Regions from separate parts of the Mangrovibacillus cuniculi genome, predicted to be linked through region 4. Evidence: riboswitches for the same ligand, from Rfam matches in the RefSeq annotation. Region 4 holds a riboswitch; each other region holds the start of a gene.
The links. Region 4 has a riboswitch for thiamine pyrophosphate ahead of G8O30_RS02725 (ABC transporter substrate-binding protein). Riboswitches for the same ligand answer to the same signal wherever they lie in the genome.

Region 1: linked by a shared signal. The riboswitch ahead of thiW (energy coupling factor transporter S component ThiW) and the one ahead of G8O30_RS02725 (ABC transporter substrate-binding protein) in region 4 are both predicted to bind thiamine pyrophosphate.
Region 2: linked by a shared signal. The riboswitch ahead of thiT (energy-coupled thiamine transporter ThiT) and the one ahead of G8O30_RS02725 (ABC transporter substrate-binding protein) in region 4 are both predicted to bind thiamine pyrophosphate.
Region 3: linked by a shared signal. The riboswitch ahead of tenA (thiaminase II) and the one ahead of G8O30_RS02725 (ABC transporter substrate-binding protein) in region 4 are both predicted to bind thiamine pyrophosphate.

The regions. Positions count from the first base shown of each region.
Region 1 is NZ_CP049742.1:2,326,927-2,329,129, reverse strand. Features, by position in the region: gene G8O30_RS11800 (hypothetical protein) at 1-320, shown strand, start outside; gene thiW (energy coupling factor transporter S component ThiW) at 364-858, opposite strand; TPP riboswitch at 1,031-1,132, opposite strand; gene G8O30_RS11790 (hypothetical protein) at 1,201-1,398, shown strand.
Region 2 is NZ_CP049742.1:2,703,467-2,705,669, forward strand. Features, by position in the region: gene G8O30_RS13630 (ParA family protein) at 1-41, opposite strand, end outside; gene thiT (energy-coupled thiamine transporter ThiT) at 347-928, opposite strand; TPP riboswitch at 990-1,091, opposite strand; gene noc (nucleoid occlusion protein) at 1,184-2,074, opposite strand; gene rsmG (16S rRNA (guanine(527)-N(7))-methyltransferase RsmG) at 2,195-2,203, opposite strand, start outside.
Region 3 is NZ_CP049742.1:233,540-235,742, reverse strand. Features, by position in the region: gene thiM (hydroxyethylthiazole kinase) at 1-702, opposite strand, end outside; gene tenA (thiaminase II) at 699-1,391, opposite strand; TPP riboswitch at 1,547-1,655, opposite strand; gene G8O30_RS01120 (PAS domain S-box protein) at 1,920-2,203, shown strand, end outside.
Region 4 is NZ_CP049742.1:528,652-530,854, forward strand. Features, by position in the region: gene G8O30_RS02715 (aminoglycoside phosphotransferase family protein) at 1-621, shown strand, start outside; gene G8O30_RS02720 (YjcZ family sporulation protein) at 688-798, shown strand; TPP riboswitch at 918-1,027, shown strand; gene G8O30_RS02725 (ABC transporter substrate-binding protein) at 1,125-2,111, shown strand; gene G8O30_RS02730 (thiamine-binding protein) at 2,111-2,203, shown strand, end outside.

The DNA of each region.
Region 1 (2,203 bases), 1.3 Mb from region 4:
GAGGTCTTAATAATCTAGCATCGTGTTCAAATTGCTTAGGAAAGTCCGTCAGCAAATTGAGTGGAAACTTATACGAGATTGTGACTCCAGCCGTCATTTACTTTTTACAAGAGTTAGTTGAAAATAATCGACTAGTTGGTAATACGTGTGAGGAGAGATATCAATATTTTATCGAGAACTTTTACGCTGGGAAGAGATTTCACTTCGCCTTTTTTGAACGAAATCCAGTTATAAGAGAGAAAGTAGTTACGTTGCTCTCTATGGAGCTTAGTGGGAATAAGTCCTTTTTGTATGAAGATAGTGGGATCGAATCAGCATGATAAAAGCCGTTAGAAAGGAAGTTCCTTATCTAACGGCTTTTATTTATCTAGTAAGTTCTTGGTTCGTCACTTGGTTTAAAGGTACTTTCCTCAGTATTAATCCACCGATCGCAGAACCTACTAAGCTTGAAAGGAAGAACGCTGGTAAGAAAAAGAATACACCAAACTTACTACCCATAAAAATTGCTGCATAAGGAACTGCTAAAAGAGATGCGATAATACCAGTACCAATAACTTCTCCCAATATGGTCCAGCGGAGTTTATTTGTTTTCCAATAAACAAATCCAGCTAGTAAAGCTCCAATCATGCCACCTGGAAAAGCTAAGAGAGAACCAGTTCCTGTTAAGAGTCTTACAAGTCCAGTGACAAAAGCAGTTAGTACTGCACCAACTGGGCCTAATGTTACAGCTGCTATGACATTCACAGCATGCTGTATTGGGAAAATTCTTGCGACTCCTGTGGGGATGGAGACAAATGATGCTCCGATGACTGCGATGGCTACTAACATTGCCATTAGGGTTAACTTTCTAGTATTCATGTTTTTTCCTCCTTTTTGATTTGTTGTTACCGTGACTCGGTTAACGTTCATCGAGTTAGTAAGAGACTCCATTAAGATGGGAACACATCACGTGGTCAACATGGAGTTGTTACCGGTCACGTAACAAATAAACGCCACTTCTCCTAAAGAAGAGTGGCGTTAGCATCAAAAAGAAGTGCTTCCGCCACTTCCCTACGCTGGTATCAACCAGATCAGGTTCAAAGGGTCCAAACCGAAGTTTGTCTCAGCCGTAAGGGCTCCCCTAGTGGACGATTAATTATCCATATCATACCATGAATTATTTCTTTTTTGTGCGTAGACTGCATATTTTACATGGGGGTGATGAATATGTTTGGTTTCCTGAAGAAGAAAAAAAAGGATGCGAAGTACTACTTAACAGAAGAAGATAAAGAAGAACTAGCCAGGTTATTTGATAGGACGGATAAGGCAGAAACGTTACGAGAATTGAGGTATGTTAGGAAGGACTTGAAGCAGTTAGTAAAGAAGATTGAAGCGCAAACAAAAGAATTGGAGAAATAGATGGATGCCAGTGGAGAGGGACTCTGCTGGTTTTTTTGTGAGGAGTTGTGTAAGAGTAGTGATTTTTATTGTAAAGAATTCTTAAACTTGTCTTGGTAGTGGAAGTTGAAGTTGAGAAGAGAATAGGAGCGTTCTATCCACATCTCGTGAGTGGAAATGGGAGCTGAGAAGAGAATAGGAGCGTTCTATCCTCCTCTCGGCAGTGGAAATGGGAGTTGAGAAGAGAATAGAGACGTTCTATACACATCTCGTGAGTGGAAATGGGTGCTGAGAAGAGAATAGGAGCGTTCTATACTCATCTCGGGAGTAGAAATGGGAGTTGAGAAGAGAATAGGAGCGTTCTATACTTATCTCGGCAGTGGGAATGGGAGCTGAGGAGAGAATAGGGGCGTCTAAAACTCATGAAGGAGCGGAAAAATCAATCTTAGGAGATAATAAGAGTGTCTAAAACTCATGAAGGAGCAAGAAAATCGATCGTAGGAGAGAATAAAAGCGTCTAAAACCCATGAAGAAGCGAGAAAATCCATCTTAGGAGAGAATAAGAGCGTCTAAAACTCATGAAGGAGCGGAAAAATCGATCGTAGGAGAGAATAAGAGCGTCTAAAACTCATGAAGAAGCGAGAAAATCGATCGTAGGAGAGAATAAGAGTGTCTAAAACTCATGAAGGAGCGAGAAAATCCATCGTAGGAGAGAATAAGAGCATCTTAAACTCACCAAGAAGCGAGAAATCCAAGCGAAAGAGAGAATAACCCTCTTGAAAACATAGAAAAAACCACCCCAAGGCAGCCGCAGCTACCCCGGAGT
Region 2 (2,203 bases), 960 kb from region 4:
ACTCCGCCTTTCTGATTAGCGATCGAAATGATCTTGCCCATTCTTTTCACCTACCTCTAGTTTCCTTCTAAAATGGCAAGCCTGATTACTATTTTATCAAAAAAATAGAAAAAGAGTGTGAATAAAATGAATTGAGTAGAAAGATTTATCGAATAATGTTAGGAATGAGAGAAAGTATGCCTATTTAGTCAAAATAAAGAGAGAAATAGGAGGATACAAGTAGGAGTGTAAAAAATACGGTTACTCTCCTTTTAAATTTCTTCCCTTGCACACGATACACAATAATTAAAGGTGCTGAAGCGGAATTAATTCCGCTTCAGCACCTTTTAGTCATTTCTATTCACACTTATGCTGCACGGTCAACGAGCTCTTCTGGGATTAGTAGTTGCTTTCTAGTCTTCACCAATAAGTTAATTACTATAAAGCATAGAATGGCAGACCCTAACGCTGTTAATCCGTTCGCGTATAAAGAAAAGATCCACGGAGATAGATTCTCTGGAGCGTATTCTGCAAAATAAACTACGCCAGCGATGAAATGCCAAAAATACCTCGCTACTGTCCCAATCATGACACCTGCTAACACAAATAATATTGCACTGACGTTTTTTTGTTGTAACGATCTAGTAACTCTCTTCGATACAAGTCCAGCAAATCCGATACAAGTGAAAGCAATGAAATACTCAATAATTACTTGAGAAGGAGCTACAATCCACGCTTCACCTAACACAACTTGCAGCGTCCCCCACAAAAATCCTCCTAGAAGCCCAATTCCAACTCCCCTTCTCATAGCCAAAATTAATATGGGCACCATGGCAAAAGAAATAGAGATACTTGGTGAAAGTTTAATGGAAGGTAAAAGGTCTACTAGCAACGCAAAAACCGCCATGATACTTGCTTCCACTAATTTTACTAATTTTCCTGTTTGCATAAAAAAACTCTCCTTTTTTTGTACCAAAAGAGAGAGGGAAAACAGCATGAATTCCAAGTATTCATGCGCTCTTCCACATCCCTACGTTAGCATTAACTAACAGGTTCGAAGGGTCAGAACACATAAGTGTTCACTCTCAGCTTTCGCTCCCCTTGTGGTAACGTATTTTATTCTTTTTTATTTTACCAATTGTAAGAAAAAAGCTCAAAGAAAAGCTGTCGACAAATCATCAACAGCTTTTCCTCTAGTTATCTATTAAGATTTCTTTTTAGGAATTTTAATCGTAAATTGATAATACTCGTCGAATTCCTCTTCTGCAGCATCTAAATTTATTCCACTATCCGTTACCATCGTTAAAGACTGACGTATCGTGTTAACAGCAATACGCATATCCTTACTAAACGCCTTTCGTCTTGCTTTTGATGGTTCTGGATTCTTTTCTAGCATTTTAGATACACGGTCTTCTGTTTGCTTAACATTAAAGGATTTCTCAATAATATCTGCTAACAAAGCAATTTGAAGATCCGGTTTCTTTAAAGGTATTAATGCACGAGCATGTCTTTCTGTAACAAATTTTTGTAAAACTGCATCTTGCACTTCTTTAGGCAGCTTTAATAAACGCAATTTATTCGCAATGGTTGATTGACCCTTCCCAAGTCTTTGTGCCAGTGCTTCCTGCGTTAAGCCATGAAACTTTAATAACTTTTCGTATGCAAATGCTTCTTCAATCGGAGATAACTCTTCCCGTTGAAGGTTTTCAATAAGCGCGACAGAAGCCATCTCTTCTTCAGACATTGTACGCAAAATAGCGGGAACTCTTTCCCATTGAAGCATTTGAACAGCTCGCCATCTTCGTTCTCCAGCGATGAGCTCGTACTGATCTTCTGCAATTTTTTGCAATACAATAGGCTGAATAATACCATGCTGAGAAATTGTTTCCGCTAGCTCAGCTATTTTGCTCTCTTGAAAGACAGTTCGAGGTTGATGACGATTAGGTACAATCTGATGAATAGGTATTTGGTGAACTTCATCTCGTTCCACTTCTACCACTTCTATCGGTTCTGTTTGTTCCACTTCTTGTGTATTTTCTTGAACAGGCTCTTCCTTTTCTGAAACACCGAAGAGTCGAGAAAAAGGACTTTTCATCCTTTTACACCACCTTTGTTGTAACTCCTACATACTATTATTCTCTATTGTACGACAAAATCCTGCTTAACGACTACAAATCTCTTGCATACTTATAGGAAAAATGAAGCAACATTTACATTATTCGAT
Region 3 (2,203 bases), 300 kb from region 4:
TTTTTCTGCTGCCAGCTCTCCTACCACGCCGTATGTCGCAATAGCAGTTGTTACTTTTGAAAGAATAGTAGACGCTGATTCCACTCCTAAAAATGCACCAATAACGGCGCTTAGTAAGCAGCCAGAACCAGTTATAAGCGGCATTACAGGGTCTCCATTTTTTACCTTATAGACCGTATTCCCGTCCGTGATAATATCGATTTCTCCCGTCATTCCAACCGTACATTTATGTTTTGTCGCCACCAATTCTGCAATGTACTCAGCGCTATGAGACCCAACTCCAGCGTCCACCCCTTTTGCTTGCCACTCCACATCTGCTATCGTTGCAAGCTCTCCAATATTCCCACGAATCACATCCACATTCACTTCTTGCAAAATAGTCTGAACAACACGTCGACGAAATTGACTTGCCCCAACTCCTACTGGATCCAGCACGACAGGAACTCCTTTTACATTCGCGGCTTTTCCAGCTAAAATCATTGCTTCCACAGTAGTAGGGTTTAACGTACCGATGTTTAAAACGACGGAGGAAGCAATAGTCACCATATCTTCCATTTCTTCTGGTGAATCCGCCATAATCGGTGAGGCCCCTAAAGCAAGCAATCCGTTAGCAGAAAAGTTGGCTACCACGATATTGGTGATATTGTGAACCAAAGGATTCTCTTGTCGAATCTTTTGTAACAGCAGCCCATCATATATCATCGTTGTGCCACCTCTCTATTCATCAACGAATCCCACGATTCTAATGACCAACTCATCTCCCAAAATGCTAACTCGTAATAGCTACTCTTCACGAAATGTTTCTCTATTCTATCTTTCTCATGATCTGATAACTCACCTACCAGCTCATCTAAACGATTAATTTGTTCTGTCACTAGTTCACCAAACCAATCTGATGCATAGGTTGCAATCCATTTATCATAGATTGGATGGTTTGGTTTTGCGTGTTGCAACTTCTGGCCAATCTCATAATACAGCCAGTAGCAAGGCAAAATCGCTGCTAGTAAATCCGCTAACGTCCCTTCTTCTGCGGCACGATACATATGGGACGTATAGGCGTAAGCAGTCGGAGCTGGTTCAAACGCTTGAATCTCTTCTTCTGTAATATCTAATAGTTCATAAAAATGTTGATGCAAGGAAAGCTCTGCCTCAAATGTGTGACTCGCATGTGTCACAAAACGCTGCGCAGTATCCATATTGTCTGATTTAATCGCACCGAGTGCTTGCACTTTCGCAAAATGGTGTAGATAGTAAGAATCTTGCATCACATAGTGTCTAAAGTTCTTTACCGGTAAACTACCGTCTGCAATCCCTTTGACAAACTGGTGCTGAAAGCTTGCTTCCCAAATCGGTGCTACTTTTTCTCGTAAGTCTTTTGTAAAAGTGGTCATTATGAATCGCTCCTTTTTTGTTTTAGATGGAACATGAATACTCATCTAAGAACGGACCACATCTCGTGATCAACGATGAGTGGTTACTGGTCACGTAACAAAAAAGCCACTCCCAATGGAAGTGGCGTTAGAAGGTCAATAAATAATAAACACATTGAACGACTCGCCCACTTCCCTCCGCTAGTATGAACTAGATCAGGTTCAAAGGGTCTTTGCGTAACACGCTCATCTCAGCCTATTGTATAGGCCCCCCTAGTGGTAAAAATATGTAGTTGTGACGTTTCTTTCACTATAACATGTCAGAAAATTAATTCAAGCAAAAAGATAACTACCTCATTGATCAAACGTTTGTTTAAATTTAATGTCGAAATAGCACGAAGGAAACTCAACCAAGATCTATATAATTTTACGAGAGTTAGTGTATCTATCTTTGTTATCTGATAAGCTAAAAGTTAAGATAATCCACTTCCGTTAAGGTGTCGTTAAAAATAATTTAAAATACAATAAATGAAAAAGTAGGTATCGTATATGATAGATGAATTTTTGCATCAAAACCCTTTTGAATCAGATGATACCATAGAGGTAATTCTTACAAGATTGGTAGGTTACTTGTCAGAAATATTTACAGAAGCTACCGTTACCACAATGATTTATGATGAATCGTCTCAAACACTTAATCCCGGACCAGGATATGAAGCGTTCCCAAATTCTTACACGAAGGTTGCTAGTAACCTCCCTTTACGAATGGGTGGATGTGGAGTTGCTGTAGCAGAAAAGCGCGTAGTAATAGTAGAAGATACACACAAAAGCGA
Region 4 (2,203 bases):
TGGGTAGATGGAAGAAGTAGCACCTTAGAAGATGTGGATTCGATTTATGCTGTTTTACAGACATTTTCTTCTTTAGGCACGAAAATTATAAAAGAATTTCCGATTCCAAATTATATCGTTAGACAAGAGAAATGGACGTTGGAAGATTGGTTAAAGGAATACCTACTACTTTTCCAGTCAAATTCAACGTTTTGGGATATGTACACGTATCAATGGAATCATCAACAATATGGCGTCATTCATCGAGACCCTCATTATTTCAATTGGATTGTTAGCAAAGATACTATTTTCTTACTCGACTTTGGTTTAGTGAGCTATGGACCTATACTTTATGATATTGCATATGTTTGGGTAAACGAATGTAAGAAGAACGCTTATCAAGAAGAGAAAGCAATACTGCTTCGGGAATGGGTAATGAAAAGCATCCCTAGTCAATCGTTTGTTTTCTTCTGTCTTTTCTTTTCAATCATGAAAAACTACGCGGATTATTACCAAGGAAAAGAAGATTGGAAGGCGCAAAATCGTTGTAAAGAGTGGATTGACTCAGAAGTAATTCATGGACTAATTAACGAATGTGTAAAGTTTCATAGTAACAATGGGGATAAGTCCATACACTATTGAGCCATCTGAATAAAGTATAAATGTGAGGTAAAGCTCACGGCAATACTCATTCGGAGGTGATTGCTCATGTGTTTCGGTTACGGTTACGGTTGTGGAAATAACTACGGTTCAACTTTCGTATTAATCGTTGTTCTTTTCATCCTTTTAATTATCGTTGGAGCAGCTTACCTAGACTAATAAAGTCTACCTTTTAAAGTATGCGAGAGAATTTCTGCAGAAAACGGGATAGTCCTATGGGCTATCCTTTTTTCTTTACGAAATCATTACTTTATGGGATACTGAAAAAAAATAATAAGAACGATGTGTGGGGGAACTGGTGATGCCAGTTGAGATCATGTCCGAGAGACGGAGACCCTTAGAACCTGATCTGGCTAAGACCAGCGTAGGGAACATATGTTAATTACCTCATACATATGCGCCCAAATGGTTTTGGGCGCTTTTTCGTTTGCCCATATTAAGTGAGGAAAACCATTTGTAGCGAACGTTCGAACAGGAGGAGAAAGATGAAAAGAAAGTTTTTTTCTGTAATTACCATTGCAAGCGCTATTTTAGTGGGTGCTTGTGGAAACCAAGCAAGTCAGGAAGATAACAAAGTAACAGTAGTCTTAGATTGGACCCCAAATACGAATCACACAGGATTATATGTTGCAGAAGCGGAAGGCTACTTTGAGCAGCAAGGGCTAGAAGTGGACATCATGTTACCAGGAGAAGCAGGAGCAGAGGCGCTAGTAGCATCTGGAAAAGCAGATTTCGGTATTAGTTATCAAGAAAACGTCACGTTATCCAGAACTGAAGACATACCTGTTGTCTCAGTTGCTGCGATTATTCAGCATAATACGTCAGGTTTTGCTTCACCTGTAGATAAAAATATTACGTCACCTAAAGATTTTGAAGGTAAACGATACGGTGGATTCGGAGCTCCGGTAGAAGAAGCGGTGTTAGGCGCTGTGATGAAGCAAGATGGCGTAGACGTGTCTAAAGTCGAAAATATTAACATCGGAAATGCAGATTATTTTACAGCAGTTAAGAGAGATATTGACTTTTCATGGATCTTCTATGGATGGACTGGAATCGAAGCAGAACTCCGAGGCGAACCAGTTAACATGCTGTATTTAACAGATTTCTCGGATAATCTGGACTACTACACGCCAGTAATTATTACGAGTGAAGATAAGGTGAAAGAAGAACCAGAGCAAATTGAAAAATTCTTATCAGCAACAGCAGCGGGGTATAATTTCGCAATGGAAAATCCAGAAGACGCTGCTCAGCACTTAATTGATGCAGTACCTGACTTAAATGAAGAACTAGTAAAAGCAAGTCAGAAATGGTTAGCGAATGAGTATGCTCGTGATGCAGAGTATTGGGGGCAGCAAAAAGAAACTGTTTGGACTAACTACGCTAATTGGATGAAAGAAAACGAGTTATTAACTGGAGAATTTATTGCGGAGGAAGCCTTTACAAATGACTTTCTTCCTAAGGAGGCACAATAATGGCTAACTCATTAGTTTCGGTACAAATTATTCCCAAAACACCTAATGGAAAGGACGTTATTCCATTTGTGGATGAAGCAATAACACTGATT